Regions from separate parts of the Pseudomonas sp. H1_A03 genome, predicted to be linked through region 2. Evidence: predicted binding sites of a transcription regulator. Region 2 holds the regulator's gene; each other region holds the start of a gene.
The links. The regulator FliA, encoded in region 2, starts transcription of late flagellar genes. The targets are predictions, from matches to a motif close to CTAAAGTTTNNNNNNNNNNNGCCGNTAA.

Region 1: a site for FliA is predicted at 6,229-6,256, ahead of motA (flagellar motor stator protein MotA). Genes of this name have one in related genera too.
Region 3: a site for FliA is predicted at 3,654-3,681, ahead of AB4O35_RS05180 (methyl-accepting chemotaxis protein). Genes of this name have one in related genera too.
Region 4: a site for FliA is predicted at 4,040-4,067, ahead of AB4O35_RS06705 (methyl-accepting chemotaxis protein). Genes of this name have one in related genera too.

Annotation. Positions count from the first base shown of each region.
Region 1 is NZ_CP162829.1:1,851,014-1,859,029, forward strand. It holds gene AB4O35_RS08495 (AhpA/YtjB family protein) at 1-1,402, opposite strand, end outside; gene serB (phosphoserine phosphatase SerB) at 1,536-2,750, shown strand; gene asd (archaetidylserine decarboxylase) at 2,873-3,733, opposite strand; gene AB4O35_RS08510 (rhodanese-like domain-containing protein) at 3,749-4,564, opposite strand; gene AB4O35_RS08515 (HDOD domain-containing protein) at 4,622-6,157, opposite strand; gene motA (flagellar motor stator protein MotA) at 6,324-7,175, shown strand; gene motB (flagellar motor protein MotB) at 7,179-8,016, shown strand, end outside.
Region 2 is NZ_CP162829.1:5,642,554-5,650,569, forward strand. It holds gene AB4O35_RS26055 (chemotaxis protein CheA) at 1-1,067, opposite strand, end outside; gene AB4O35_RS26060 (protein phosphatase CheZ) at 1,079-1,867, opposite strand; gene AB4O35_RS26065 (chemotaxis response regulator CheY) at 1,886-2,260, opposite strand; gene fliA (RNA polymerase sigma factor FliA) at 2,430-3,170, opposite strand; gene fleN (flagellar synthesis regulator FleN) at 3,167-4,000, opposite strand; gene flhF (flagellar biosynthesis protein FlhF) at 4,107-5,423, opposite strand; gene flhA (flagellar biosynthesis protein FlhA) at 5,436-7,550, opposite strand; gene AB4O35_RS26090 (cold-shock protein) at 7,741-7,944, opposite strand; gene AB4O35_RS26095 (cold-shock protein) at 7,989-8,016, opposite strand, start outside.
Region 3 is NZ_CP162829.1:1,087,642-1,095,657, reverse strand. It holds gene AB4O35_RS05195 (putative bifunctional diguanylate cyclase/phosphodiesterase) at 1-1,112, shown strand, start outside; gene AB4O35_RS05190 (NorM family multidrug efflux MATE transporter) at 1,142-2,545, opposite strand; gene AB4O35_RS05185 (LysR substrate-binding domain-containing protein) at 2,683-3,603, shown strand; gene AB4O35_RS05180 (methyl-accepting chemotaxis protein) at 3,780-5,756, shown strand; partial or broken gene AB4O35_RS05175 (ATP-binding protein) at 5,896-6,549, opposite strand; gene AB4O35_RS05170 (heteromeric transposase endonuclease subunit TnsA) at 6,784-7,353, shown strand; gene AB4O35_RS05165 (DNA-binding domain-containing protein) at 7,350-8,016, shown strand, end outside.
Region 4 is NZ_CP162829.1:1,425,213-1,433,228, reverse strand. It holds gene AB4O35_RS06715 (amino acid adenylation domain-containing protein) at 1-1,523, shown strand, start outside; gene AB4O35_RS06710 (SRPBCC family protein) at 1,542-2,000, shown strand; gene AB4O35_RS06705 (methyl-accepting chemotaxis protein) at 2,046-3,926, opposite strand; rRNA gene rrf (5S ribosomal RNA) at 4,321-4,436, opposite strand; rRNA gene rrf (5S ribosomal RNA) at 4,546-4,661, opposite strand; rRNA gene AB4O35_RS06690 (23S ribosomal RNA) at 4,818-7,709, opposite strand; tRNA gene AB4O35_RS06685 (tRNA-Ala) at 7,959-8,016, opposite strand, start outside.

The DNA.
Region 1 (8,016 bases), 2.4 Mb from region 2:
CAATCGGGCGGATACGTGCGCGTTGGCGGATCAGCGTGTCTTCGCTGATCTTGCGCTCCACCAGCAGCAAATTGCGGCTGTGTTGCGACAAGGCCAAGGCGTCCTGGGCGATCTCCGTCAGCAACAGGTCGATCTGGCTCATGCCGAACAGGTCGTCGCCTACGGTCAGGCCCAGTTGCAATTGCAGGGTAATGCCGCTGTCAGCCACTTCGATTTGCAGGGCGTGGCCCAGGGCACGCAACAGTTCACCGCAGCAGATAGCGTTGGTCAGGTAGTCCTCGCCGCTGTCTTCGCTGTGGAACAACATCAGCGTGCTGCCATCGTTCAGGGTGTGCAGTTCGCTCTGGTACAGCGAAGCGGCCTGGTCGAGGCAGTCACGGTAGCGTTCCAGCAATTCGGTCAGGCGCGCACGGGGCAGGCGACGCAATTGGTCCTGCGCACCCAGTTGCACAGCCAGTACGGCGCTGTACTGGGGTTCGGTGCTCTTGACCGGTGCCGGTTTTGGCGCGATGGCCGGGGCGCTTGCCGAGGTGTCGCGCAGGTCGGCAAACGGGTCTTCGTCGTCCAGCTCGTCTTCTTCGGCTTTGAACGCGCGGCGTGTGGCAGGCTTCAAGCCCGCTACCGGAGCATCTTGCACTTCAAATTCGGGCTCGTCGTCGTAGTCCGTATCGTCGAACTCAGGCTCAGGTTCAACCTCACGCACTACCGGTTCCGGGGCAAAGCTGGCGTGCAGTTGGCGGGCCAGGTCGCCGATTTCATCCTGGCGGTCAGTGGCCGGGGTGTTTTCATCGATGTCCCGCAGCCAGATGCGCAGTTGCATCAGCGGTGTAGAGATGTGCCGGCCCAGGCGCAAGCTCAACGCTAGGGCCAAGGCCAGCAGGATCGCGCTGAGGATGCCCATGCTTTGCAGGCTGATGGTCATCGGCTGCTGGAATTGCTGCATGTCCAGGCTGATGCGCAGTTGGCCGGCCTTTACATCCTGAAACGTGATATTGCTCTGGTAGAGCCCTTCGGCTTCACCCAGCAGGCCGTTTTTCGGGCGCTGCCCGGCTTCGGCCATGATCCGGTTGTCCACGCTATAGATGGCCGCATGGGCCACCAGCGGGTTTTTGGTCAGGTTGTTGAGCAGCACGTTGAGGCTGAGGATGTCGTTGGACACCAGCAGCTCAGTCGCCGAGGTGGCGGTCTGGGTGGTCAGGCTCTCGCCCAGGGCGTCGGCTTGCTCGTGCATGGCCTGTTTGAACTGCAAACCCATCACGCAGGCGTAGATCACCAGGGCCAGGGCGACCAGGATCACGTTATGGCTGGCGATGCGTAATGCGATCGGTACACGGCGGTGGCGCAGTGCCCGGAAGATCAGCAGGAAGAAGTTATCGGTTTTTACTGGCGTGGGCCGGTTCACTTGCGCTCGGCTCTTGGTCCGTGAAGTTGACGCGCAGTATAGCGACAGCCCTAGGACCGGCAAAGCGCTGGCTGTGCCCGATGGTCACTGAAAGTGGGTAGAATGCGGTTTTTTTCCAGCCTGGGGGTGCGCCTTGCGCGAAATTGTCCTGATTAACATCATGGGGGAAGACCGCCCAGGTCTGACCGCAGCCATTACCGGTGTGCTGGCCCAGGGTGGTGTGAACATTCTCGACATCGGCCAAGCGGTGATCCACGACACCTTGTCGTTCGGCATTCTGGTTGAGATCCCGAGCACTGAACAGGCGTCATCGGTACTCAAGGACATCCTGTTTACGGCGTACAAGCTGGATCAACAGGTGCGTTTCACCCCCGTGTCCGAAGCTGATTACCAGCAATGGGTGGCCGGCCAGGGCAAAAAACGCCACATCGTGACCCTGTTGACCCGCAAGGTCACCGCTGAGCAATTGCAGCGTGTCAGCTCGATCACCGCGCAGTATGGTTTGAATATCGACCATATCGACCGTTTGTCGGGTCGCATGCCGCTGGACACTCCCGCTGACAAGGGCAAGGGCTGCATCGAGTTCTCCGTGCGCGGTGAGCCAGCCGACCCTCAAGCTCTGCGCGCCGAGTTCCTCAGCGTGGCGCAGGAACTGAACGTGGATATCGCTTTCCAGGAAGACTCATTGTTCCGCCGCAACCGTCGCCTGGCGGTGTTCGACATGGATTCCACGCTGATCGAAGCCGAAGTTATCGACGAGTTGGCCAAGGCTGCTGGCGTCGGCGAGCAGGTGTCGGAAATTACCGAACGCGCCATGGCCGGTGAACTCGACTTCCGCGCCAGCTTCAAGGAGCGCTTGGCGCTGCTCAAAGGCCTGGACGTCAGCGTGCTGGACTCCATCGGTGCGTCCCTGCGCCTGACCGAAGGCGCAGAAACCCTGTTCGCTGAACTCAAGCGCCTGGGCTACAAGACCGCAATCCTGTCGGGTGGCTTCACTTACTTCGCCAAGCAATTGCAGGCCAAACTGGGCATCGACTATGTGTTCGCCAACGAGCTTGAAGTGGTGGATGGCAAGGTGACTGGCGTGGCCGTGGAGCCGATTGTCGATGCACAGCGCAAGGCAGATCTGCTGAAGGAGCTGGCTCACAAGGAAGGTTTGCGTCTGGAGCAGACCATTGCGGTCGGCGACGGGGCGAATGACTTGCCGATGCTGGCGATTGCCGGGTTGGGTGTGGCGTTTCGCGCCAAGCCGTTGGTGAAGCAGTCGGCGAAGCAGGCGATTTCGACCTTGGGGTTGGATGGGGTGTTGTATCTGCTGGGCTTCCGCGATCGCGACGGTCAGCTGTAACTGAATAAATGCGGTAAAAAATGTGGGAGCGGGCTTGCTCGCGAATGCGGGGTATCAGTCGACACATCATTGACTGAACCACCGCTTTCGCGAGCAAGCCCGCTCCCACATTTGGATTTGTGTCAGGCTTTAGGTAAAGCGATGCCTTGGCCCATCTGCACAGGCGTACCTGCCACCAGCTCTTGCGCCCACGTCACCTGATCCGGCCCAAACAGCACGATCGCCGTAGAACCCAACTTGAAGCGACCCAATTCAGCGCCTTTTTCCAGATAGATCGGCGCGCGCGCCGCTTCGTCATAACGGACGGTTTTCAGTTCACGCTTCGGCGGCGTCACCAAGCCGGCCCATACGGTTTCGATCGACGCCACGATCATCGCGCCCACCAATACCACGGCCATCGGGCCGCGTTCGGTGTCGAACAGGCATACAACACGCTCGTTACGCGCAAACAGTTCCGGCACGTTTTCGGCGGTGGTCTGGTTGACCGAGAAGATGCGGCCTGGCACGTAGACCATCTCGCGCAGGGTGCCGGCCAGTGGCATATGCACCCGGTGGTAGTCCTTTGGCGACAGGTAGATGGTGGCGAAATCGCCGCCCATGAACGGCGCCGCTACAGCGGCATCGCCGCCCAGCAATTCCAGCACGCTGAAGCTGTGGCCCTTGGCCTGGAACACGCGGCCATGTTCGATCGGGCCGAGCTGGCTGACTGCGCCATCGGCTGGGCTCAACACCGCGCCTGGGGTTTGATCCAGTGGGCGGGCGCCGTCTTTCAGCGCGCGGGTGAAGAAGGCGTTGAAGTGCTCGTAGGCGGTCACGTCTTCAACCAGCGCCTGGGACATGTCCACTTGATAGCGCTTGGCGAACCAGGTGGTGAAGGCATTCTTGAACCAGCGCACGCGGCACTCGGCGATGCAGCCGGCCAGGCGCGACAGCAAGTGGTGTGGCAGCAAGTACTGGCTGAGGATAAACAACTGCTTTTTCATAACTGTCCTTAAACCTTAAATCTCGACGGGGGTGTCGGGGTGGTTGCCCCATTCGCCCCAGGAACCGGCATAACCTTTGACTCGCGGATAACCGAGCGCCTTGGCCACCAGGTAGGTGAAGCCAGAGCGGTGGTGAGTCTGGCAGTGGGTGATGATTTCTTTATCTTTGGTCAGTCCGAGGCCTTCGAGGATCTGCGGCATGTCGCGGCGGATACGCAGGTTGCGTGCCGGGTCCATGCCAGCGGTCCATTCAAAGTTCACGGCACCGGGAATGTGCCCGCCTTTGGCGGCGAGGACTTTTTCACCGGAATATTCCAGCGGGCCGCGTGCGTCCCAGATGCCCAGGTCGGCAGCACCCAGGCGGCTTTGCAGGTATTCACGGGTGGCGGTGGGGCCTTCGTGCAGCGTCAGGCTGACCGGACCGCCGACGGGGGCGGGTACGTCGGTGGAGACCGGGCGTTCCTCTTCCAGCCAGGCCAGCAGGCCACCATCCAGGTAGTGGTATTTCTGATGGCCGATCACGTCGAGCATCCAGATGAACCGCCCGGCCCAGCCGCCGCCTTCGTCGTCGTAGACCACGTAGGTCGCGTCCGGGGTGTGGCCCAGTTCGCCGAACAACTTCTCCAGGTCCGCCTTGTTGGGCAGCAGGCCGGGTGCCGGCGCCTGGCCCAATTGGGTGCGCTTGGGGTCAACGAAATGCGCGCCGGGGATATGCCCTTCGGCGTAGCGGGTGGCACTGGTGAGGTCCACCAGAATCAGGTGTTCGGCATCCAGTTGACCGAGCAGGTCGCTGGGTTCGATCACCAGCGGCAAGCCAGAGAAGTCAGGCATGTGAGGTCTCCTGGTCACAAATGTTGGCGATAAAAGAGGGCGATTGTAGCGCAAGCATCAGGCGCTGCGGTTGGTAAAGCAGTGCAGGGCTTTCTCGATGCATTGGGCGGTTTTGCCGAAGGCCTGCACGGTGGTTTCCGAGAACGGTCCGCCGCCCTGGTCGGCCACCATCAGCATCACCACCTTGCCATTGCAGCTCAAGGAGCGCAGCAGCAGGTGTTCACCGGTAAACAGGCGGCGCAGGATCGGTGGCAGCAAGGCCGAGAACTGGGCGTGGTTTTCAGGGTTGAGACGCACCTGGGCGGATTTTTCCAGCAGGCGCTGCAGCAGCGTGCTGTTAACCACGTCCAGGCTCAGGTTGGTGGCGTCCTTTGGTAGGCCGTCAACCTGATGCACGCGCAAAGTGCTTTGGGCGCGGTCGGTCATCAGCAGCATGACCCGTTGCATGCCGCTGGCCACCAGGGCCTCCTTGGCGCAGGTGGTCAGGTGCATCGCGTTGGCAAAGCGGCTCGGTTCTACCAGCAGTTCTGTGCACCGTTTACGCCACACGGCCAGCGACTCGGCGGTAGGCGGCGGTGCCGGCAGCAGGCCGCGATGAATCTTCTGCACGTGCCAGGGCCAGATCAGTGACAGCGCCGGGTGCCAGAGGTCGGGCATCAGCGTGGTGCGGGCGCTGGTCACGGCTTGTTGGTGGACGTGTTGCTGTATCTCGCTCAGGGGCTGCTGCAGGTAAAGCGCAGTGAGGAGCTGCCAGCGTTCGGTGTGCGGGCAGGTCCAGGACTCTTGCGCCGACATCGCCAGGCCGTTGGCCAGCAACACGGTATTGGCCGGCTGGTTCAGCCAGCGGCGCAGGTTGGGTTCGGCGTCGAGCAATTGCTGATGGCGCAGCGGGTCATCTTCGCGGGCGATATGCAGCGCCTTGACCAGCAAGCGCCGTTCGCTCAACAGCAGCTTGTAGCCCTGGGAGACCCAAATCGGCAGGTGCCAGGCTTCGGTCAGGCCGACGCACAGGTCGAGCAGGCGTATGCCGAACAATTCCTGCTCGACCTGGCGGGCTGATTGGCCTTTATGGATAACCCGCAGCTCCCATTCTTCCAGAAGCTTGGGGTAGGCGACCGCCATCGGCCACAGCGGCGACAGAAACAGCAGGCTGCCCCAGTGAATGTCCTGCCACAGTCGTGCCAGCCGGCTGCCGAACAGGCCATTGGCTTGCTGCGAAGCGTGCTGACTTATCAACAACAGTTGGCGCAGCGCCACGGGAATCTCGCTGGCGGGCACCGAAGGCAGGCGCGCCAACAGTTCCTCGGCGCGCTTGAGGCCCAGGCGGTTGAGCGCTACTTCGAGGTTTTCCGCCGGTTCCGCCAGGCTGCCATGGGTGTGGCTGTTGGCTTCGCGCATCACGCTGAGCACGAGGGCCGGGCTGTCTTGCATCAGCTCGGCAATATCTCGTAATGAGCTGCGGCTGTCGCGGATGCCTTTGCACACGCGGTCGTGGCTGGCCTGGGGAACAGGCAGCAGCACATCGTCCAGGCGCTTGATCCAAGCGGCGAGAGAAGTAGGTTTTGCAGTTGGGACTGTCGTTTCATTAGCCATGATTGGGGCGCGATCATCACTTGCGGTCAACACGCCCGGAGCGGGCCGAACTGGCTTTTCGCCTTAACGGGCTATAGTCTGGCGCAGTTTTGCCGATAAGAGGAACAAGAGTTTTCAGTTCCCCCCAATATGTCCATGAACCCGACGGCGCAAGTACTCATCTCCTATGGCTAAAATTATCGGCATCATCGTCGTCATCGCAAGTGTGCTCGGTGGCTACGTCCTGTCCCACGGTAAAATTGCTGCGCTGGTCCAGCCCTTCGAAGTGCTGATCATCGGTGGTGCGGCGTTCGGCGCATTCTTGCAGGCGAACCCTGGCTACATGACCATGCACGTGGTCAAGAAATCCCTGGGCATGTTTGGTTCGCGCTTCACCCACACCTTCTACCTGGAGGTACTGGGGCTGGTCTACGAGATCCTCAACAAGAGCCGCCGCGAAGGCATGATGGCCATCGAGGCCGACATCGAAGACGCCTCGGCCAGTCCGATTTTCGCCAAGTACCCGGCCGTGCTCAAAGATGAGCGCATGACCGCCTACATCTGTGACTACCTGCGCATCATGTCCTCCGGCAACATGGCCCCCCATGAGTTGGAAGGCCTGTTCGACATGGAATTGTTCAGCCTGAAAGAAGAGCTGGAGCACCCGTCCCACGCCGTGACCGGCATCGCCGACGGCATGCCGGGTTTTGGTATCGTCGCGGCGGTACTCGGTATTGTTGTGACCATGGCCTCCCTGGGCGAAGGCGACCAGGCAGCCATCGGTATGCACGTGGGTGCGGCGCTGGTAGGTACCTTCTTCGGTATCCTCGCGGCCTACGGTTTCTTCGGTCCGCTGGCCACCTCGCTGGCCCATGACGCCAAGGAAGAAATCAACCTGTACGAATCGATCAAAGCCAGCCTGGTAGCCTCCGCTTCCGGCATGCCGCCCTCGCTGGCGGTGGAGTTCGGTCGCAAGGTGCTGTACCCGAAACATCGCCCAAGCTTCGCCGAGCTGGAACAAGCGGTTCGCGGTCGCTAAGCCATGGAAAACAACCAGCCGATAATCATCAAGCGCGTCAAGCGCTTCGCTGCGGGGCACCATGGTGGCGCCTGGAAAATCGCCTTCGCCGACTTTGCGACGGCGATGATGGCGTTCTTCCTGGTGCTGTGGCTGATGTCTACCGCCACGCCGGAACAGAAGATTGCCATCGCCGGCTACTTCAAAGACCCCATTGGTTTCTCGGAAAGTGGCACGCCCTTCGTGATCGACCTGGGCGGTTCGCCGCAGTTGGCGCCTGAGCGCACTATTAACCCAGAGGTCAAGACCGAAGCGCCGCAGGAAAAAATCCCGATCGAGCGCGACACTGTCGAATCCATGGCTGAGCAGGTCGAGCAAGAACGCCTTGAGCTGTTGCTGCAAGAGTTGCAGACCAAGGTTGAGGAAAACCCGCAGCTGCTGAAATTCAAGGATCAGATTTCGTTCGAAATCACGCCTGAAGGTCTGCGCATCCAGATCACCGACGCGGCCAACCGGCCGATGTTCGACTCCGGCAGTGCGCGCTTGAAGCCGTACTTTGAAGACATCCTGCTGGCCATGGCTGACACCATCAAGGCAGTGCCGAACAAAATCAGCATCAGCGGCCACACCGACGCCAAACCGTACGCGGGCCAGGGCGACTTCGGCAACTGGGAACTCTCGGCCAATCGCGCCAACGCGGCACGCCGCGCGCTGGTGGCCGGCAGCTACCCGGACCCGCAAGTGGCGCGCGTGGTGGGTTTTGCCTCCTCGCAGCTGTTTGATCATCAAGACCCGTTCAACCCGTCCAACCGCCGTATCGATATCGTGGTGCTGACCAAAAAGGCCCAGCGTGCGATTGAAG
Region 2 (8,016 bases):
ACGCGCACGGTGGTTTCGGCTTCACTGGCAGGCTTCTCGGCAACCGGTGCCGCTGCAGCACGTGCAGGCGCCGGAGCGGCGGCCGGTGCGGGCGCAGGCTTGGCGGCCGGTGCAGGGGCGGCGGCTTTGGCGGCAACCGGTGCAGCCGTGGCCACCGCAGCGGCCGGAGCAACTTCGCTGAACTTGCCCTTGCCGTGCAACTCGTCCAACAGGGATTCGAATTCGTGATCGGAAATCAACCCATCGCCTGCCGGTGCAGCAGCGGCAGGCGCTGCACTGCTGGCAGCCGCTGCAGGCGTGGCGGCGACGGCCGGCAAGGCATCGGCCGCGAAGGTGCCCTTGCCATGCAGTTGGTCGAGCAACGCTTCAAATTCGTCGTCGGTAATGTCAGTGCTGACGGGCGCGGCAGGTGCCGCGGCAGCCGCCGCCGGTGGCACGGCGTCGGCCGCGAACTGGCCTTTGCCGTGCAACTGGTCGAGCAGGGACTCGAACTCAGCGTCGGTAATGTCTTCGCTGGTCGGCGCCGCTGCCGGAGCAACGGCGGCCGGTGCTTCTGCCTCGGCCTTGACGGCACTGAGGGAGTTGAGCAGCTGTTCGAACTCGCTGTCGGTCACGTCCGGCTCGGCCTCAGCCAACGGCTCAGGCGCCGCTTCTGCTACCGGCGCAGCCGACAGGTCGGCGGGCTCCGCATAACGTGCCAGCGCAGCCAACAGTTCCGGCGTGGCCGCGGTGATCGGGGAACGTTCGCGGACTTCGCTGAACATCCCGTTGACCGCATCCAGTGCTTCGAGAATCACGTCCATCAACTCCGAATCAACGTGACGCTCACCCTTGCGCAGGATGTCGAACACGTTCTCGGCGATGTGGCAGCACTCCACCAGCTCATGGAGCTGGAGGAAGCCGGCGCCCCCTTTTACAGTGTGAAAACCGCGAAAAATTGCATTGAGCAGGTTCGCATCATCTGGTCGGCTTTCCAGCTCGACCAGCTGTTCGGACAGCTGCTCTAAAATTTCGCCGGCCTCTACAAGGAAATCCTGAAGGATTTCTTCATCGGCGCCGAAGCTCATGTGGGTGCTCCTTAGAAGCCTAAACTGGATAACAGGTCATCAACATCATCCTGACCCGATACAACGTCTTCACGTTTATCGGCATGAATCTGCGGACCTTCACCCTTGGCGAGATGTTTTTGTGGATCTTTTTCCGAGAGGATCGCTTCGCGGTCATGTTCGATACCGGCAAAACGGTCTACCTGGCCTGCCATAAGCACTAATTTGAGCAAGTTGCTTTCCACTTCGGTGACCAACTGGGTCACACGCTTGATCACCTGGCCGGTGAGGTCCTGGTAATCCTGGGCGAGCAGAATGTCGTTGAGGTTGCTGGAAACCGTGCGGTTTTCCTGCTCGCTGCGTGACAAGAACCCTTCGACCCGACGCGCCAGCTCACGAAACTCTTCAGCCCCGACTTCGCGACGCATGAAGCGGCCCCAGTCAACGCTGAGGGCCTGGGCTTCGGTGGCCATGCCATTGACCAGGGGCGTGGCATTTTCCACCAGGTCCATGGTGCGGTTGGCCGCCGCCTCAGTCAGCCTGACCACGTAGGACAGGCGTTCGGTGGCATCGGTGATTTGCGAAATTTCTTCGGCCTGGGGCATATGCGGGTCAATCTGGAAATTGACGATCGCACTGTGCAGCTCGCGCGTGAGCTTGCCCACTTCCTGATACAGGCCGCGGTCACGGGTCTGGTTGAGCTCATGGATCAACTGCACCGCGTCGCCGAACTGGCCTTTTTCAAGGCTTTCGACCAACTGGTGAGCATGCTTTTTCAGGGTCGACTCAAAGTCTCCCTGTGACGTTTCTTTATGCTCCATAGCTCCCCCGCGATGGCATTAGCCGTGGATGCGTTCGAAGATTTTTTCGATCTTCTCTTTCAAGGCCAATGCAGTGAATGGCTTGACCACGTAACCGTTAACCCCGGCTTGGGCGGCTTCGATGATCTGCTCACGCTTGGCTTCGGCGGTCACCATCAGCACAGGAAGGCTGCGCAGCTTTTCGTCAGCACGCACGTGGCGCAGCAAGTCGATACCGGTCATGCCCGGCATGTTCCAGTCTGTTACCAGAAAGTCGATGCTGCCGCTGTTGAGGATCGGAATGGCTGTGATGCCGTCATCCGCCTCGACCGTGTTAGTGAACCCAAGGTCACGCAACAGGTTTTTTATGATCCGCCGCATCGTTGAGAAGTCATCAACGATGAGGATTTTCATGTTCTTGTCCAATTCGACCTCCAAGCAGTCTTAAACGCGCCCAGCACCTGGACGCGCCATTTCATTCAACAGGCATTACACAAAAAGGACTGCCGGGGCCACCACGGGTCGAACCCGCGAAGGTCAATCACCGTCGCGGTATCGTCTGCAGTGCCCCCCACACTGCCTGTCAGCGCGCTCGCCACTCTCCCAAACGCCCCCGCAAGCGGGCTGCGCACTGGCTATGCAACTGGCTGACCCGCGATTCACTGACCCCCAGGACCTCACCGATTTCCTTGAGGTTCAGCTCTTCGTCGTAGTACAGCGCCAACACCAGCCGCTCACGCTCCGGCAAATTGGCAATCGCTTCCGCCAGCGCCCCCTGGAAGCGTTCATCTTCCAAGTCGCGCGATGGCTCCATATGAGCGCTCGCGCCGTCTTCGTGCAGCCCTTCGTGTTCGCCGTCCTGCAACAGGTCGTCGAAACTGAACAAGCGGCTGCCCAAGGTATCGTTCAAAATCCCGTAATAATCGTCGAGACTCAATTGGAGTTCGGCCGCAACTTCGTGATCTTTAGCGTCGCGACCGGTTTTTGCTTCAATTGCGCGAATTGCGTCACTGACCATGCGCGTATTGCGGTGTACCGAACGCGGCGCCCAGTCGCCTTTACGCACTTCATCGAGCATCGCGCCACGGATACGGATACCCGCATACGTCTCGAAACTCGCCCCCTTGCTCGCGTCGTATTTGGTCGACACTTCGAGCAAACCGATCATGCCGGCCTGGATCAAGTCTTCGACCTGGACGCTGGCGGGCAGGCGTGCCAGCAAGTGATAGGCAATGCGCTTGACCAAGGGCGCGTAGCGCTCGATCAACTCGCCCTGGCTGTCACGGGCAGACTTCTTGTAAGCGTTGTAGCCGTTCGCTGTCATAGCACCGGTCCTGCGCTCGTCTGATGCACCAATCGCTCGACGAAAAACTCCAGATGCCCCCGAGGGTTGGCGGGCAACGGCCAGGTATCGACCTTCTGGGCAATAGCCTTGAACGCCAATGCGCATTTGGAACGAGGGAACGCTTCGTAGACTGCACGCTGCTTTTGCACAGCCTTGCGCACACACTCGTCGTAGGGAACTGCGCCAACGTATTGTAAGGCGACATCGAGGAAGCGGTCCGTGACCTTGGTCAACTTGGCGAACAGGTTGCGCCCTTCCTGCGGGCTCTGGGCCATGTTGGCCAGGACGCGGAAGCGGTTCATGCCGTAGTCGCGGTTAAGCAGTTTGATCAGGGCGTAGGCGTCGGTGATCGAGGTGGGTTCATCGCAGACCACCAGCAAGACTTCCTGCGCGGCGCGCACGAAGCTGACCACTGACTCGCCGATCCCGGCGGCGGTGTCGATCACCAGCACGTCGAGGTTGTCGCCGATATCACTGAACGCCTGGATCAGGCCGGCATGCTGCGCTGGGCTCAGGTGCACCATGCTCTGGGTGCCAGAGGCGGCCGGCACGATGCGGATGCCACCGGGGCCCTGCAGCAGCACATCGCGCAGCTCGCAGCGGCCCTCGATCACATCGGCAAGGGTGTGTTTGGGCGTCAGCCCCAGCAGAACGTCGACGTTCGCCAGCCCCAGGTCAGCATCCAGCAGCATGACGCGACGGCCAAGCTCTGCCAGGGCCAGGGACAAATTCACTGACACGTTAGTTTTTCCGACGCCACCTTTGCCGCCGGTCACCGCGATCACCTGTACGGGATGCATGCTGCCCATTTTATTTCTTTACCTTGTCTTGCTTAGACGCAGGCTACATGGCTTGGCCGCGTGAATCGCTTGCAGACCATCGATGTAGATACATTTCATTGTGTTCATCCTGACCTCAACCCACCCGTTTTGCGGGGCTGTGGTAAAGGTCGGCGAACATATCGGCCATCGCTTCCTCGCTAGGCTCTTCTTGCATTTGCACGCTGACTGCACGGCTGACCAACTGATGACGGCGCGGCAGATGCAGATCATCCGGAATCCGCGGCCCGTCGGTCAGGTAGGCGACCGGCAATTCATGACTGATGGCCAGGCTCAGCACTTCACCCAGGCTCGCGGTTTCATCGAGCTTGGTGAGGATGCAACCGGCCAGGCCACAACGCTTGTAACTATGATACGCAGCGGTAAGAACCTGTTTCTGGCTGGTGGTTGCAAGCACCAGGTAATTCTTCGACTTGATGCCACGCCCGGCGAGGCTTTCCAGCTGCATGCGCAAGGCCGGGTCGCTGGCTTGCAGGCCGGCGGTATCGATCAGCACCACGCGCTTGCGCAGCAACGGGTCGAGGGCGTTGGCCAGGGACTGGCCCGGATCGACGTGGGTCACCGGCACATTGAGAATTCGGCCCAGGGTCTTGAGCTGTTCCTGGGCGCCAATACGGTAGCTGTCCATGCTCACCAGCGCGATATTCTGCGCGCCGTACTTGAGCACATAACGCGCCGCCAGCTTGGCCAGGGTGGTGGTCTTGCCCATGCCGGCAGGGCCGACCATGGCAATCACACCGCCCTCTTCCAGAGGTTCGATTTCCGGCGTGGTGATCATCCGCGCCAGGTGCGCCAACAACATGCGCCAGGCCTGGCGTGGCTCTTCGATTTCGGTGGTCAGGGCCAGCAGGTCGCGCGACAACGGGCCGGACAGGCCGATGCGTTGCAGGCGGCGCCACAGGTTGGCCTGTAGCGGCTTGCTGCCTTGCAACTGCGTCCAGGCCAGCGAGCCTAGCTGCACTTCGAGCAGTTCGCGCAGGCCGTTGAGTTCAAACCGCATCGAGTCGAACACACGCTGGTCGACGCCAGCAGCCGGGGCTGGTGCGGCGGGACGCGGCGGTTCTTTGAAGGTCGGCTCAACCAACGGCTCGGAAGCCGTCAGCGGCAAGCCAGCGAACAATTGGCGATTGGTGGTGGCATCGCTGTCGCCACGCATGCTCAGTTCAGCCTGGGCCGAGACAATGCGCGACGCGGTCTTGCGCAGCTCGTCTTCGAGCTCCATGTTCGGCACGCGCGGCGCCAGTGCCGAGGGGGTGTAATCCAGGGCAGCCGTCAGCTCGACACCGCCGGCAATACGACGGTTTCCGATAATCGCGGCGTCGGCGCCCAGCTCATCACGAACCAGTTTCATGGCCTGACGCATATCGGCGGCGAAAAAACGCTTAACTTGCATAACCCACTACCCTCAGCCGTTCGGCCCTACTGTCGCGACGATAGTCACTTGCTTATTGTCAGGAATTTCCTGATAAGCCAAAACGTGCAAATTCGGTACTGCCAGGCGCCCAAACCGCGACAACATCGCCCGGACCGGGCCCGCCACCAGCAGGATCACTGGTTGGCCCTGCATTTCCTGGCGCTGCGCGGCGTCGATCAACGAACGTTGCAGCTTCTCAGCCATGCTTGGCTCCAGCAGGACGCCCTCTTCCTGGCCTTGCCCTGCCTTCTGAATACTATTCAGCAAAATCTGTTCCAACCTTGGTTCCAAGGTGATCACAGGCAGCTCGGAGTCAAGCCCTACAATGCTTTGCACGATTGCGCGGGACAATCCGACGCGCACCGCAGCCACCAAGGCGGCAGTATCTTGACTCTTGGCGGCATTGTTGGCGATGGCCTCGGCGATGCTGCGAATGTCGCGCACCGGTACCTGTTCGGCCAGCAGCGCCTGCAACACCTTGAGCAATTGCGACAGCGAGAGGATGCCCGGCACCAGCTCTTCGGCGAGTTTTGGCGAGGCTTTGCCGAGCAAACCCATCAATTGCTGGACTTCCTCGTGGCCGATCAGCTCGTGGGAGTGCTTGTACAGAATCTGATTGAGGTGCGTGGCGACCACGGTGCTGGCATCCACCACCGTGTAACCGAGGGACTGCGCCTGACTGCGCTGGCTGATTTCGATCCACACCGCGTCCAGGCCAAAAGCCGGATCTTTGGCGGTGATGCCGTTGAGGCTGCCGAACACCTGCCCTGGGTTGATCGCCAGCTCGCGGTCCGGGTAAATCTCGGCTTCGGCCAGGATCACGCCCATCAAGGTCAAGCGGTAGGCGCTCGGCGCCAGGTCGAGGTTGTCGCGGATATGCACGGTAGGCATCAGAAAGCCCAAGTCCTGCGACAACTTCTTGCGCACACCCTTGATCCGCGCGAGCAATTGGCCGCCCTGGTTGCGGTCCACCAGCGGAATCAGGCGGTAGCCCACTTCCAGGCCGATCATGTCGATCGGCGTCACGTCATCCCAGCCCAACTCCTTGGTTTCCTGGGCGCGGGCCGGGGATGGCAGCAGCTCCTGCTGACGCGCAACGTCCTGCAAGGCCTGCACCTTGACCGCATTTTGTTTTTTCCAGAACAGGTACGCACCACCACCGGCAAGGGCCGCCATGCTCAGGAACGAGACGTGGGGCATGCCCGGCACGATACCCATGATCGCCATGATGCCCGCCGCCACGGCCAGCGCCTTGGGCGATGCAAACATCTGCCGGCTGATCTGCTTACCCATGTCTTCGGAGCCCGAAGCACGGGTCACCATGATCGCTGCCGCTGTGGATAACAACAGTGATGGCAATTGCGCCACTAAACCGTCACCGATGGTCAACAAGGCGTAAACCTTGCCCGCATCGCCAAAGGTCATGCCGTGCTGGAAGATGCCGACCGCGATGCCGCCGATGAGGTTGATGAACAGGATCAGCAAGCCAGCGATGGCGTCACCGCGCACGAATTTGCTGGCACCGTCCATGGAGCCGTAGAACTCGGCCTCTTGGGCCACTTCCAGGCGACGGGATTTGGCTTGGTTCTGGTCGATCAGGCCGGCGTTGAGGTCGGCGTCGATGGCCATCTGTTTGCCGGGCATGGCGTCGAGGGTAAAGCGTGCGCTCACCTCGGAAATCCGCCCGGCACCCTTGGTCACCACCACGAAGTTGATGATCATCAGGATCGCAAACACCACGATACCGACCACGTAGTTACCGCCAATCACCACCTCACCGAAGGCCTGGATCACCTTACCGGCGGCGGCGTGGCCGTCCTGGCCGTGGAGCATGACCACGCGGGTGGAGGCCACGTTGAGCGCCAGCCGCAGCAGGGTCGCCACCAGCAGGATCGTCGGGAATACCGCGAAATCCAGCGGGCGCAGAGCGTAGACGCACACCAGCAAGACGACGACGGACAGGGCAATGTTGAAGGTGAAGAACACGTCCAGCAGGAACGGCGGCATTGGCAACATCATCATTGCCAGCATCACCAGCAACAACAACGGCACACCCAGATTGCCCCGTGAGAGGTCAGTCAGGGTGGTACGTGCAGTGCCGAGCATTTGAGAGCGATCCACCACCGGTATTCCTCGTATCCCTTGAAGCAAAGTTTTGACGCTGGGAGGCGTCCTGGAGGCGGTATTGCAAGAAGCCTTCCAACTTTGGTTCCGGGCGTGGATAACCTTACAAGCGACCGAGCTCACAGGGTGTAAACCGATTCCACACTTTAACTGTGTTCGACTTATGAATGAGTTAGAGCTTACGCACGTTCCCGGCCTGTGGTCCTTTAGGCCCCTCGGTAATTTCGAACTCCACTTTTTGATGTTCATCCAAACTTTTATAGCCAGCATTTTGAATGGCTGAGTAGTGGACAAAAACATCCGGACCGCCATTTTCGGGCGTGATAAAGCCAAACCCTTTTTCCGCGTTAAACCACTTCACCGTGCCTGTTTCCATCACCGTTCTCCTGCCGTCACTTCCAAGGATTTGCGCCGGGCGTGCTAGATCAGTTTCATGCGATACGCGTAG
Region 3 (8,016 bases), 1.6 Mb from region 2:
CACGGCTCAAGAGCCGGCTTGAGGTCGGAGACCAATTGGCGCGCCTGGGCAGCGACGAATTCGCCCTGCTGATCGACACCCGCCGTGCACCCCAGCGTGCCGAGTGGATGGCCGAGCGCATCACTGAAGTCATGGCCGAACCCTACTGGGTGGATGGCGAAAGCCTGCTGATCGGTTGCAGCCTGGGTGTGGCGCATGCTCGGGCTCGCGCCGGTGCCGACCCGCTGATGTGGCACGCCCATATCGCCATGCAGCAAGCCAAGAGCACCCAGGGCTGCACCTTTCATATCTTCAACGAACGCATCAACCGCAACGCGCGCAGCCTGGCCGACCTGGAAAGCGAGCTGCGCCGCGCCTTGCGTCGTGATGAACTGGAGCTGCATTACCAGCCGCGCCTGGACCTGGACGACGGGCACATCGTTGGCCTGGAAGCCCTGGTGCGCTGGCGTCATGGCGAGCGGGGCCTGTTGCCGCCGAGTGAATTCGTACCGTTGGCCGAGCAAAGCGGTTTGATCGTGCCGCTGGGCTACTGGGTGATTTCCCGAGCCCTGCGCGACATGCAGGACCTGCGTGAACGCGGCCTGCCGCCGCTGCACATGGCGGTCAATCTGTCGTTTCGCCAGTTTCAGGACAGCCAGTTGCTTTCGACCCTCAGCCGGCTGATTTCCGAGCGTGGTGTGGAAGCGCAATGGTTGGAGTTCGAGCTGACCGAAACGGCGGTGATGCGTCGCAGTGACTTGGTCAAGCAGACCATGGATGCGCTGGGTCGCCTTGGCGTGCGGTTTTCCCTGGACGATTTCGGCACCGGTTTCTCATCGTTCGTGCACCTCAACAGCCTGCCGATTGCCTTGTTGAAGATCGACAAGAGCTTTGTCGGTGGGATGGAAGAGCGTGAAGAAAACCGCAAACTGGTGCACGCCATGATCAACCTGGCCCACAACCTCAACCTGGAAGTGGTTGCCGAGGGGGTGGAAACGCCTGAGCAGCTAGCGTTGTTGAGGCTGTTTGGGTGTGACCAGGCGCAGGGTTACCTGATCAGCAAGCCACTGCCATTACCGGAGTTAGTGGATTACCTGACGTTTGGCAAGGGACAGCAGGCTTTGCTGGGTTGAGCGGTAAACCCAATCCAAATGTGGGATTTCTAGTCAGGCTGCATCGCCTGGAATCCAGTGCGAACCTCCGGCTCCCGCCGAATCATCCGCTTCATCTTCACTTCAAACGCCCATGTCAGGCTGACCGCCGCACACGCCAGGCCCAGCGCCAAACCCCACCACACGCCGGTCGGCCCCCAGCCCAGGGTGAAGGCCATCAGCCAGGCCGAAGGCGCACCGATCAGCCAGTAGCAGCCTAGGCCGACCAGGAAGGTGGTCTTGGCATCTTTCAACCCGCGGATACAGCCCATGGCGATGGTTTGTACGCCATCGAACAACTCGAACCAGGCCGCGACGGCCAACAGGCTGACGGCCAGCACGATCACGTCGTGAAACGCCGGGTCGTTATGGTCGAGGAACAGCCCGATCAGCGGGTCGGAGAATAGCCAGAACACCAGCGCAAATCCCAACATCACGGCAGCACCAAAGCTGATCCCGACGCGACCGGCCATACGCGCCTGCAACAACTGACCGGCACCGTAGTGCTGGCCGATGCGCATGGTGATCGCGTAGGACATCCCCGCCGGCACCATGAACGCCACCGAGACGATCTGCAGCGCGATCTGATGCGCTGCCAATTGCGTGCTGCCCATGGTGCCCATGCACAGCGCCGCAAAGGCAAACAGCCCGACTTCCACCGCGTAGGTGCCCCCAATCGGCAGGCCCAGGCGCCACAATTCGCGCAGGTATCGGGTGTTGAGACGTAGCAGGCCGTTGCTCAGCGGGTACGCCGCGTAGGTGCGGTTGTGGGAGATGTACCACATCAACGCCAGTGCCATCCCGTTGGCGACGATGGCCGTGACCAGCCCGATGCCCATCAGGCCGAGCTTCGGCAGGCCAAACATGCCTTCGATCAGCGCGTGGTTGAGCAGGTAGTTGGCCACCGCACCGCCGAGGCTGATCACCATTACCGGCGTCGCCTTGCCTATCGCGCTGGTGAAGCCGCGCAGGGCCATGAAGCTCAGGAAGCCGGGCAGGGCGAACGGCAAAATCGTCAGGAATTGCCCGGCGGAGTGCACATTGGTTTCGGTCTGGCCAAACAATAGCAACAGCGGTTTGAGGTTCCACAGCAACAGGCCGGCCGCCAAAGCCATCAGCCAAGCCAGCCATAGCCCGGCCTGGGTCAGCCGAGTGGCGCCTTCGATATCGCCCGCGCCGTGACGAATAGCCACCAGCGTACCCACGGCGGCGATCACGCCGATGCAGAAAATCGACACGAACGAATAGCTCGCCGCACCCAGGCCGCCACCGGCCAGGGCTTCGGGGCTCAGGCGGGCCATCATCAGGGTGTCGGTCAGCACCATCAGCATGTGCGCCAACTGTGAGGCAATCAACGGCCCTGACAGCCGCAGAATGGCCCAGAGTTCGGTACGTGCCGGATGCTGCATGATCATCACGCTCGAAAAGTCAGAGGGGTGGGGAAGGGTTGATTCTCGGCGCTCTCCGACCGTTGCACAAAGGGATAAATGCGATCGTTCGCATGACTAAAACTCATGGTAGGGTGCTGCATTGTTCTGTAGGAGGTTTCCATATGTCGCGTCGTCTTCCTCCGCTTTATGCGTTGCGCGCATTTGAAGCCGCGTCCCGGCACAACTCCTTTACCCGCGCGGCAGAGGAGCTTTCGATTACGCAAAGTGCAGTGAGCCGACATATCCGCACATTAGAAGAGCATTTCGCCTGCCGCCTGTTCCAGCGCAGTGGGCGCACCTTGCAACTCACCGAAGCCGCGCGCCTGCTATTGCCCGGTGTCCGCGAAGGTTTCGCCGCGCTGGAACGGGCCTGCCATACCCTGAACGCCGAAGATGACATCCTGCGCATGAAGGCACCGTCGACCCTGACCATGCGTTGGCTGTTGGCGCGGCTCAGTCGCTTCCGCGCATTGCAGCCGGGCAACGAAGTGCAATTGACAAGCGCCTGGATGAACATCGACGAAGTGGATTTCAATCAGGAGCCGTTCGATTGCGCGGTATTGCTGAGTAATGGCCACTTCCCGGCAGATTGGGAGGCGTGTTACCTGTTTGCCGAAATGCTGATACCGGTCGGCGCCCCCAACCTGCTGAACGACGGCCCTTGGGATGTGGCACGGCTGGCAGCCACCGAGCTGCTGCATCCGACGCCAGATCGTCGTGACTGGCGTTACTGGTTGGAGCGCATGAGGTTGTCATCCGAAGTGTCGCTCAAGGGCGGCCAGGTATTCGATACCCTCGAGCTGGGCATGATCGCCGCCGCACGGGGTTATGGTGTGTCGATGGGCGACTTGCTGATGGTGGCCGAAGACGTGGCCCAGGGGCGGCTGAGTTTGCCCTGGCCAACCGCCGTGGCCAGTGGCGAAAATTACTACCTGGTGTGGCCGAAAACCCGTCCCGGTGGCGAGCGTTTGCGGCGCTTGGCGGAGTTTCTGCAGGCGGAAGTCAAGGCGATGGAGTTGCCCCGGGTCGAATGCCTCGATTGAGGGATGGCAAACCGTTCGTGCAATCGTTTGCGCGATACCCCTGTAGATCGCTCAAGTATTGTCTCGACCTGCCGAAGTAGGTGTGTTGGAACCTTCGTGCACAACGTTCCCCACCAGATAATTTGCCGAGCAGCGCTATGAGATCAGGATGATCCTGGCCTCGGCCAGGAGCCTTCATGTCTCAACCTCGCGCCCGGATAGCCTCACAGTTAGGTATCGCTTTAGCCTTGATTCTGGCTGTCGCCATTGGTGGCAGCACTGTCTTTGCCCTGCGCTCCCTCGACTCAGCCAACCTCGATACCCGCGAGGAACACCTGGCCAGTGAAGCGCGGCTGCTCGCCGACCAACTCAACACGTTCCACAGCACGCTGCGTGAGAGCACCGAGCGCCTGACCGGGTTGTTCGAGAAGCGCTTCAGTGCCGGCTTGAGCGTACGGGCCGATCAACCAGTCGCGGTCGCCGGCGTACAGACCCCGAGCCTCTTCCTGGGCAGCGATCTCCTGAACAACAACTTCCAGGAAGTGGACGAGTTCAAGCAGATGTCCGGTGGCGTGGCCACGGTATTTGTGCGCAGCGGCGACGACTTCATCCGTGTCAGCACTTCCCTGACCAAGCAGGATGGCAATCGCGCTATTGGCACTGTGCTTGACCGCAATGGGCCGGCCTATCCGCGTGTATCCAGTGGCCAGACCTACATCGGCCGAGCGGTGTTGTTCGATCGTTCCTACATGACGCAATACAGCCCGGTGCGCGACACCAGCGGCAAAGTCATCGCGGTGCTGTTCATCGGCTTTGACTATACCGACGCCCAGAACGCGCAGTTCGAGAACCTCAAACGCTTCCGTATCGGTAAGACCGGTTCCCTGGCGTTGCTGGATGAGCAGAAGCGCTGGTTGGTGCCGCCGGCTGGCGTGCAGGCGCCGGATCAAGCGGTGCCCGTTATGTTGGATCTGGCTAAGGCGCCCAGTGTTGGCCGTTTTTGGGCTGACAAAAATGAAGACTTCTACAGCGTGTCGGTACCCTTCGAAGGCGGGCCGTGGGCCGTGATTGCGAGCATGCCCAAAGCCGAGATTCGCTCGGTGACGTGGGATGTCGGCATCCGGCTGGTGATTGGCAGCGTGCTGGCGATGCTGCTGGCAGTGGGTGCAACCGTCTGGCTGCTGCGCAGCAAACTGGCGCCACTGGGCGACCTGGTGCGCCAGGCCGAAGCCTTGGGCGCGGGTGATTTGAGCGCACGCCTGAATGTGTCCAGCCATGATGAAATCGGCCAGCTGGCGCGCAGTTTCAACCAGATGGGTGAAGCGCTGTCGACCATGGTCTCGCACATCCGTAACGCCGCCGGAGAGGTCAACAGCCGGGCCCAGGCGTTGTCCGGTTTGTCCGGTGGTGCCTATGAAGGCATGGAGCAGCAGTCCGGCGAGATCACCAGCATGGCCGGCGCGGTAGAAGAGTTCAGCGCCACCTCGCTGAACATCGCTGACAACATGGGTGCCACCGAGCGCCTGGCCCAGGAAAACGCTCAGCAAACCCGCATCGGCCGTAACTCGATGCAAGAGGCGTCGTCGTCCCTGGAGCACATCGCCACGGCCCTCAACAGCACGGCCACGGTGATCAACACCCTGGGCCAGCGCTCCCAGGAAATTGGGGGGATCGTCGGGGTGATTACGTCGATCGCCGATCAGACCAACCTGCTGGCACTCAACGCGGCTATCGAGGCCGCACGGGCCGGTGAGCAAGGGCGTGGTTTTGCCGTGGTCGCCGATGAAGTACGCAACCTGGCGTCGCGCACCCGAGAGGCTACGGACGAAATCTCTGGGATGATCCAAAGTATCCAGCAAGAAACCGGCAATGCCATCAGCACCATGGAGCACGGTAACGTGCTGATGCAGGAAGGTCTGTCGCGTAACGCCGACGTGGCTTCGGCCCTGGCGCGTATCGATGAGCAAAGCCGCTCGGCCGGTGAGCAGTTCGCTGCGATCACCACGGCCACCCAGGAACAGAGCAGCACGGCGACCTTGCTTAGCAGCAACTTGCAAAGCATTGCGCTGGCCAACAGCGAGCAGCGTGAAGTGGTGTCGAACCTGGCAATTACCGCCAAGGAACTGGAGACGCTGGCGGCGGGTTTGCGGCATGAGGTGGATCGGTTCCGCTGAAACTGCGCAGATCAATTGTGCGACCTGGCTCGTGTGGGAGCCGGGCTTGCCCGCGATGCAGGCACCTCTGGTTTTCGGATGTACCGAGGTGACGTTAACACAGGCAAGCCAGCGCCCACATTTTGGCACTGTGCCAGGCTCAAGTGATCGCTGCCGGCCGGTATTGCAGGGCTTCTTTCAGATGATCGCGGGAAATGGCGTCGGTCTGTTCGATGTCGGCCAACGTGCGCGCAACCTTCAACAGCCGGTGGGCCGCGCGCAGCGAGAGTGTCAGTCGTTCGCAGGCGGTCTCCAGCCAGCCCTCATCGACCTTGGTCAGCTTGCAATGCTTGCGTAGCCCAGGCAGATCAAGAAACGCGTTGGCACACCCCTGGCGTTTTTGCTGATGCTCTCGGGCCTGGGCGACCCGCGCCGATGCATGAGCCGTTGTGTCGCCAGCTTGGTGGATTGGGTTCAGCGCAGTCGTTTCCCGTGCCACCGTCAGGTGCAAGTCAATCCGGTCCAGCAATGGCCCGGAGAGTTTGTTGCGGTAGCGTTGAATCTGCTCCGGCGTACAACGACAACGCCCGCTGGGTTCGCCCAAGTAGCCGCAAGGGCAGGGGTTCATGGCGGCCACAAGTTGAAAACGCGCCGGGAAACTCACGCGGTCGCGAGCGCGGGAAATCACGATATGGCCAGACTCCAATGGCTCTCGCAGCACCTCCAGCACCTTGCGATCAAACTCCGGCAACTCGTCCAGGAACAGCACCCCGTGGTGAGCCAGGGTGATCTCCCCCGGTTGCGGCTTCGACCCGCTGTAGGACTCAGAAATAGAAGCGACGGCCGCGTGCCACAGGCCCCGGATTCAGATATGCTGGTTCGGCAATAGCTGCGTCAATTATCGACAATAGCTGCGACGGACCTACGAATGGTTAGAAATAGCTGCGACGGAAATAAGCCGCGTCCTGTGCGCTCGATCAAGCCCACCAAGCGCAGCGTCTCCGGTGTATTCCCCTTTAGAGGCGAAGGTGGGATTCCTTACGAATCCATGCTTGAACGAGACTTCCTATTTCGGACTGAATTCTCAGGTGAAGTCTTGGAGATCATTCACCAGCCAGTGCTGATCCCATTTCAGAAGAATGGTCGGTCATACAACTACACCCCCGATTTCCTGGTTTATTACCGGCTCGGTAATCGACATTACGAGAACTATCCAAAGCCGATGCTCGTGGAAGTGAAGCCTCAGGAGGCTTGGCAGGAAAATTGGAGAGGGTGGCTTTCAAAATGGAAAGCCGCCTGGCGTTATGCGAGAGATCAGGGTTGGGTATTTCATATCCATGATGAAACGAGAATTCGCGACACAGCCTTCTTCAACATCCAGTTTCTCGAGCGTTACGCGCGGATGAATTTTGCTCCAGAAGATAGCGCTTGGATTATCGATTCCGTACGCGATATGGGCATTGCGCCTGTGCACTATCTCCTGGCAACGCATTCCTGCTCGCACTACCGAGGCCAAGGCATCAGCCACCTCTGGCACCTCATCGCCACGCGCAGACTGGAGTGCGACATCCGACTTCCTCTCAATGAGTTTTTGGAAGTTTGGGTGCCAAATCGATGAGCAAAAACACACCGCTTGATGAAGATCTAATCCCGTTTGAACCAAACAGGATTCAGATGGCGATTGAGATCGGAGCGATGGTCGGTCACGGTGACTATGTGTACCGAATCGCACAAATTCTTGATTTCAAAACCGTCGTTGGAATTGAAGTCGAGTCCGGCAAGGCTTCAGCACTGCCTATCGGCGCATTAAATCCGTTGAAGAGGCAGAAGGTAGATGGGCTGTACGTAAACTACGATGTCGCTTCTATCGGTGTGAAGGATTGGGCCACTGCTCGTGAGCGATTTGCCACGATAGAGCCTCTCTTGGGGGGAGGCATCGTTGGCCGGCGTGAGGTCCAGGCGAGAAGCGAGGCTACGGGAGTCGACGTTTCTACGATTTACCGTTGGCTCAAGCTCTACAAAGAGTGGGGAGAACTCCTGTCGCTAGTCCCACGCAAGCGAGGTTGGCAGGAGGGAAACGCTCGGATTTCACCTGAGGCAGGTCAGATCATTGAGCGAGTGCTCAAAGACTTTTACCTGAAGAAGCAACGACCTACGATCCAGGCCACTATCAAGCGCATCAAGGAAACCTGTGAGGCGGAAGATGTTACTGCTCCCGGCGTTTCAACCATCAGAGAAAGAATCAAGAGCGTACCTGATCGGGAGTTCCTCCGCGGTCGAG
Region 4 (8,016 bases), 2.0 Mb from region 2:
ATTACATGCACCCCGGTTTCTGGAGCCTGTTGCCGCACATGCCATGTTCCAGCAACGGCAAGGTCGACCGGGCAGCATTGCTCGCATTACCGGCTCAATCCGTTTTGCAGACTCCCAGCAACGCGGCGCAAACCCCACTTCAGATTCGATTGACCCGCTTGTGGATCGAGCTGCTGGCGTTGCCCGTGGATGAATTGTCCATCGATGAGAGTTTCTTTGAACTCGGCGGCCATTCGATTTTGCTGTCGACACTCTTATTGCGTTTTCGCGAACAATTCGGCCGCAGCTTCTCGTTGAGCCACTTCATTGAGGCGCCGACTATTCGTACCCTCGCAACATGGGTGGAGGACGGGGAAGGGCCCGATGCGCCCTCTAGTCAGGCGGTTCGCGACGCACAACAGGAGTGGTCACTCAACCTCCTTCCCGAGAACCGCGCAGGCGACCCGCACAAAGTGATCGTGACAGGGGCCAACAGCTTTGTTGGTGTGCATATCGTCGAGGCGTTGCTGGCCGGTCATGCAACCCAGGTGGCATGCCTGGTGCGTGAGGAGCCGGGGCATTCGGCGATGATGCGGTTTACCCAAGCGTTGCGCGAGTACCGCCTGGATCATCTGGACCTGAGCCGGGTGCAGGTATTCGCCGCCGATATCAGCCTGCCTCGATTGGGGTTGGCCAACGACGCTTACGACACGCTCACTCGGGACTTCGGTGTGCTGGTGCACAACGCGGCACGGGTCAACCACGTGATGGACTACGCATCACTGGCCAGGGACAACGTTGACCCCATCTTCGAATGCTTGCGCCTGTGCGAGACGCACTGCAAGAAGGTCTTTAACTTTATCTCGACGCTGTCAGCCTCAAGCAGCTTGGACACCCAGGGCTATGTCCTTGAGGCACCCGCCGCGACCACGCTGCCGCTGTACATCAAGAATGGCTATAACCTGTCCAAATGGGTCGCCGAGCGGCAACTGGGACGTGCGGTGGAGCGCGGAGCCTGGGTGAACATCCATCGCCCCGGCAATATCAGTTTCCACAGCCGCACGGGGGCCTGCCAGCCGCAGAAAAATCGGCTGATGCTGATGCTCAAGGGCTCACTTCAACTTGGCCTGGTACCGCGGCTGGCGTTGAATTTCGACCTGATGCCGGTGGACTTCCTGGCTCGTTTCATTGCATTCCACTGCGCCGGCTTTCAAGCCTATCGCAGTGTGTTCAACCTGCACAACCCACAACCGTTGAGCTGGGCGCATTACCTGGATGCTTTCAGCCGAGCGGGTCACCGGTTCAGGCGGGTGAGCATTGCACATTGGCAACAGGAGATACGAACGGTCAGCCAGGACAACGCACTGTTTGGCGTGCTTGGTTTTTATCTCGAGCGCCTCGACGAAGACATCGGCGACACCTCAATGATCCGCCACGACAACGCGCGACAGGGCGTCCAGCAGATGGGGGCACACTACCCCGACAAAGATTCGGCGCTGTTGAGCAAAGGCTGCAATTACCTCAAGGCCATTGGCTTTCTTTGAACGCCTCAGGACAACCTCATGAAACCACTGCAACCCGATACGTTAATTCGCAACCCGGACGGCCTGCCGATAGTCGCGTCGGTCGTGGTCGACTGCCATGCCTCCCGTCTGTGGAACATGGTCGGGAATTTTTCAGGCTTCGATGTGTTCATTCCTGACCTGACGCATATCGAAATGACAGGCACAGGTGTAGGCGCCTTGCGTACAAAATTTTTCCGCGATGGTAACTGTGTGGTGGAGCAGCTCAATAGCCGGGACGAGCAGACCATGCATATGACCTGGACCACAATCTATAACACCTTGGGCGTGGCCAGGTTATGGGCGGCGATCGGCGTTGAAGCACTAGGAGTGGAGTGTTCCAGGGTGACATGGACGATTATTGCGCAGCCCATGGATGAGGCAAACGCAGGGTTTGAACAGTTTGTGCAGGACTTCGCCAACAGCGCCCTGGACAATGTCCGTCGGTTGCTTGGCTGAGCGGCAGGAGCGAGGCTACTCGCCCCTGCCCGATCAATCAGCAGGTCAGATCTTGAAACTATCGACCAGTTGCTTCAATCGATTGGCCTGCTGCGACAGTGCATCGCAATCCTTCAGGGTCTCATTGAGATTGGCCACGCCCTGCTGATTCAGCAGGTTGATCTGGTTGATGTCGACGTTGAGCGTTTCCACCACGGCTGTCTGCTCTTCGGTAGCGGCGGCGACGGACTGGTTCATGCCGTCGATCTCGACGATCCGCTGCGTCACGCTGACCAGGCGCTCACCCGCCTGGTTGGCGACCTCGACGCTTTCTTCACTGGAGGCCTGGCTGGCATTCATAGTGGTAACCGCTTCACGCGAGCCCACTTGCAGTGAGGTGATCATTTTGTGGATCTCTTCGGCGGACTCCTGGGTGCGGTGAGCCAGGTTGCGCACCTCGTCGGCGACCACCGCAAAACCTCGACCAGCCTCACCGGCACGTGCCGCTTCAATGGCGGCGTTGAGTGCGAGCAGGTTGGTTTGCTGAGAAATACCCTTGATCACATCAAGGATGTGACCAATGTTGTCAGTACTGGCGTTCAGGGTTTCGATCTGTGTGCAGGACAGGCTGATCTTCTGCGACAGTGCCGACATTGCAAGGATGGTTTGCTCCACCACTTTGCGCCCATCATCGGCCTGCTCACTGGCTCCGCTGGCGTGCTGCGAGGCATCGGCGGCGTTACGCGCGATTTCCTGGGTGGCGGCGCCCAGTTCGTTGATCGCAGCGGCCACGCTGTTGGTGCGCGCGCTTTGCTCGTCGGAACCGATGATAGAGGCATTGGACGAGGCCATCACACGCTGGGACAAGTCGTGCACCTGGCGCGTTGCCGAAGACACTTCCGAAATCGATGCGTGGATGCGTTCTACGAATTGATTGAACGCGCTGCCGACTTCGCCGAACTCGTCCTTGCTGGTGACAGCCAGGCGACGGGTCAGGTCACCTTCGCCCTGCGCAATGTCCTGCATCGCCACCCCCATGGTGGTCAGAGGCCGCAGCAGCACTTGGATGAGCACACTCAGGAGCACGGCAATCGCAACCACGGCGATCAACATGGCAATCAGCGCGGAAGTACGGAACTTACCCAATGCTGCGTAGGCTTTGTCTTTATCAATCGACAGACCGATATACCAATCTGCGCCGGGCAAGCCGCTGATCGGGGTAAATGACAGGATGCGGTCCTGGCCGTTGAGAACGACCTCCTGACTGACCTTCTCGATGCGTAACTGAGTGCCGGGGTAGATGTCTTTGAGGTTTTTCATCACCTGCCCTTGATCAGGACTGACGATGACTTGGCCGTCGCCGCTGACTAGGAACGCATGGCCGATGCCGCCGAAGTCTACCGAGTTGATGATTTTCACCAAGGTCTGCAGGCTCAGGTCACCGCCGACTACGCCGAGCAATTCACCGTTCTTTTTCACCGGCATCGCGATGGTCACGATCTGCCCACCCACTGCGGCCATATACGGTGGTGTAAGCATGGGCTTGTCCGCAGCCACTGCCTGTTTGTACCAAGGGCGCTGACGGGGGTCGTAGCCGTCGGGCATTTTCGCGTCCGGACGTTGCGTAAACACGCCGTTGGTTTGGCCAACATAGGTGAACTGGAAGTTTGAGGTGAACGCCGGTTGATCGACCAGACCAGGGAGGTCGGCAGCACCGCCTTGATGGGCGACGTTTTGCGTGAGGCTTTCGAGCACCAGTATTCGTCCGCTAAGCCAGTTCTGCACACTGCTTGCGGTGAGCTCACCTGATTGCTCGATGGACGACTCTAGGTTCTGCTTGATGGTACTGCGCTGCAGGTAGTCGTTGTAGAGGGTAAATAACGCGAAGGCCAGAACCACAACGCCTGACGCGGCCAACAGAATTTTATGACTGAACTTGAGATTCATTTCATCGACTTCTTTTGCCAAAGGGGGGTTAGCGTGCCGAGTGGAACATTCCATGTAACGTTATAGGCGGACTCTTGGGCCGCTCTATTTCGGTGCACGCATGGCTCGTCAGGCTTTCGGCCAAGCCGAGGCAAAACTTAGGAAAATGTAAGACGGATCGCCATTTTTCGTAGGAAACCGACCGGTGGTTGTCGTACGAGGATTGGATAACGAACGCTTTGAGCGCTTAGGCACCTTGGTCTAGGTCCTGCGATAGAAAATGAAACCAACCAATCATGTAGCGAGTTACGGGCTGGATGCCCGGTGATCAATCAGGTCTGTCAGCAATACAAAATTGCTGATCTAAACGACAAAACCCCTGTCTGCGTTAACAGACAGGGGTTTCGGAATTCAATCTTGACGATGACCTACTCTCACATGGGGAAACCCCACACTACCATCGGCGATGCATCGTTTCACTGCTGAGTTCGGGATGGGATCAGGTGGTTCCAATGCTCTATGGTCGTCAAGAAATTCTGTGTACCAGACCGTTGTGTTAGCAACGTACCAGTGAAATTCATGGACTTCTACATAAACAAAACCCCTGTTCGCGTTAGCAAACAGGGGGTTTGGAATTTAATCTTGACGATGACCTACTCTCACATGGGGAAACCCCACACTACCATCGGCGATGCATCGTTTCACTACTGAGTTCGGGATGGGATCAGGTGGTTCCAATGCTCTATGGTCGTCAAGAAATTCGGGTACTGAGTCGTGACCAGATGGCCTCGCTTCAGCAAATTGGGTATGTGACAGCTTTCGGTGTTTTCGTGAGATCGAACTTTCGGTTCTATCGTCTTCACACACCGCAATCTGATGCTCGTTAGAGTAGTCAAATTGCTTGGGTGTTATATGGTCAAGCCTCACGGGCAATTAGTATTGGTTAGCTCAACGCCTCACAGCGCTTACACACCCAACCTATCAACGTCGTAGTCTTCGACGGCCCTTCAGGGGACTCAAGGTCCCAGTGAGATCTCATCTTGAGGCTAGTTTCCCGCTTAGATGCTTTCAGCGGTTATCTATTCCGAACATAGCTACCCGGCAATGCCACTGGCGTGACAACCGGAACACCAGAGGTTCGTCCACTCCGGTCCTCTCGTACTAGGAGCAGCCCCTCTCAAATCTCAAACGTCCACGGCAGATAGGGACCGAACTGTCTCACGACGTTCTAAACCCAGCTCGCGTACCACTTTAAATGGCGAACAGCCATACCCTTGGGACCGGCTTCAGCCCCAGGATGTGATGAGCCGACATCGAGGTGCCAAACACCGCCGTCGATATGAACTCTTGGGCGGTATCAGCCTGTTATCCCCGGAGTACCTTTTATCCGTTGAGCGATGGCCCTTCCATACAGAACCACCGGATCACTAAGACCTACTTTCGTACCTGCTCGACGTGTCTGTCTCGCAGTCAAGCGCGCTTTTGCCTTTATACTCTACGACCGATTTCCGACCGGTCTGAGCGCACCTTCGTACTCCTCCGTTACTCTTTAGGAGGAGACCGCCCCAGTCAAACTACCCACCATACACTGTCCTCGATCCGGATAACGGACCTGAGTTAGAACCTCAAAGTTGCCAGGGTGGTATTTCAAGGTTGGCTCCACGCAGACTGGCGTCCACGCTTCAAAGCCTCCCACCTATCCTACACAAGCAAATTCAAAGTCCAGTGCAAAGCTATAGTAAAGGTTCACGGGGTCTTTCCGTCTAGCCGCGGATACACTGCATCTTCACAGCGATTTCAATTTCACTGAGTCTCGGGTGGAGACAGCGCCGCCATCGTTACGCCATTCGTGCAGGTCGGAACTTACCCGACAAGGAATTTCGCTACCTTAGGACCGTTATAGTTACGGCCGCCGTTTACCGGGGCTTCGATCAAGAGCTTCGCGTTAGCTAACCCCATCAATTAACCTTCCGGCACCGGGCAGGCGTCACACCCTATACGTCCACTTTCGTGTTTGCAGAGTGCTGTGTTTTTAATAAACAGTCGCAGCGGCCTGGTATCTTCGACCGGCATGAGCTTACGGAGCAAGTCCTTCACCCTCACCGGCGCACCTTCTCCCGAAGTTACGGTGCCATTTTGCCTAGTTCCTTCACCCGAGTTCTCTCAAGCGCCTTGGTATTCTCTACCCAACCACCTGTGTCGGTTTGGGGTACGGTTCCTGGTTACCTGAAGCTTAGAAGCTTTTCTTGGAAGCATGGCATCAACCACTTCGTTAACTAAAAGTTAACTCGTCATCAGCTCTCGGCCTTAAGATCCCGGATTTACCTAAGATCTCAGCCTACCACCTTAAACTTGGACAACCAACGCCAAGCTGGCCTAGCCTTCTCCGTCCCTCCATCGCAATAACCAGAAGTACAGGAATATTAACCTGTTTTCCATCGACTACGCTTTTCAGCCTCGCCTTAGGGACCGACTAACCCTGCGTCGATTAACGTTGCGCAGGAAACCTTGGTCTTTCGGCGTGGGTGTTTTTCACACCCATTGTCGTTACTCATGTCAGCATTCGCACTTCTGATACCTCCAGCAAGCTTCTCAACTCACCTTCACAGGCTTACAGAACGCTCCTCTACCGCATCACTTACGTGATACCCGTAGCTTCGGTGTATGGTTTGAGCCCCGTTACATCTTCCGCGCAGGCCGACTCGACTAGTGAGCTATTACGCTTTCTTTAAAGGGTGGCTGCTTCTAAGCCAACCTCCTAGCTGTCTAAGCCTTCCCACATCGTTTCCCACTTAACCATAACTTTGGGACCTTAGCTGACGGTCTGGGTTGTTTCCCTTTTCACGACGGACGTTAGCACCCGCCGTGTGTCTCCCATGCTCGGCACTTGTAGGTATTCGGAGTTTGCATCGGTTTGGTAAGTCGGGATGACCCCCTAGCCGAAACAGTGCTCTACCCCCTACAGTGATACATGAGGCGCTACCTAAATAGCTTTCGAGGAGAACCAGCTATCTCCGAGCTTGATTAGCCTTTCACTCCGATCCACAGGTCATCCGCTAACTTTTCAACGGTAGTCGGTTCGGTCCTCCAGTTAGTGTTACCCAACCTTCAACCTGCCCATGGATAGATCGCCCGGTTTCGGGTCTATTCCCAGCGACTAGACGCCCTATTAAGACTCGCTTTCGCTACGCCTCCCCTATTCGGTTAAGCTCGCCACTGAAAATAAGTCGCTGACCCATTATACAAAAGGTACGCAGTCACCCAACAAAGTGGGCTCCCACTGCTTGTACGCATACGGTTTCAGGATCTATTTCACTCCCCTCTCCGGGGTTCTTTTCGCCTTTCCCTCACGGTACTAGTTCACTATCGGTCAGTCAGTAGTATTTAGCCTTGGAGGATGGTCCCCCCATATTCAGACAAAGTTTCTCGTGCTCCGTCCTACTCGATTTCATGACTAAGAGATTTTCGCGTACAGGGCTATCACCCACTATGGCCGCACTTTCCAGAGCGTTCCGCTAATCTCAAAGCCACTTAAGGGCTAGTCCCCGTTCGCTCGCCACTACTAAGGGAATCTCGGTTGATTTCTTTTCCTCAGGGTACTTAGATGTTTCAGTTCCCCTGGTTCGCTCCATACACCTATGTATTCAGTGTAAGGTAACCATCTTATGATGGCTGGGTTCCCCCATTCAGACATCTCCGGATCAAAGTCTGTTTGCCGACTCCCCGAAGCTTTTCGCAGGCTACCACGTCTTTCATCGCCTCTGACTGCCAAGGCATCCACCGTATGCGCTTCTTCACTTGACCATATAACCCCAAGCAATCTGGTTATACTGTGAAGACAACATTCGCCGAAAATTCGATAATACTCAAAACTGAGTAACTCACAAATTTTACCTTAGCCTGATCCGTTACCAGTGAAAGTAACGCTCAGTCTATCTTTCTATCACATACCCAAATTTTTAAAGAACGATCTAATCAAAGACTAGAAATCAACATTCACCATCATAACGATGGAATGCTCATTTCTAAGCTTTCATAACGTAGAAGCAGTAGTGGTGGAGCCAAACGGGATCGAACCGTTGACCTCCTGCGTGCAAGGCAGGCGCTCTCC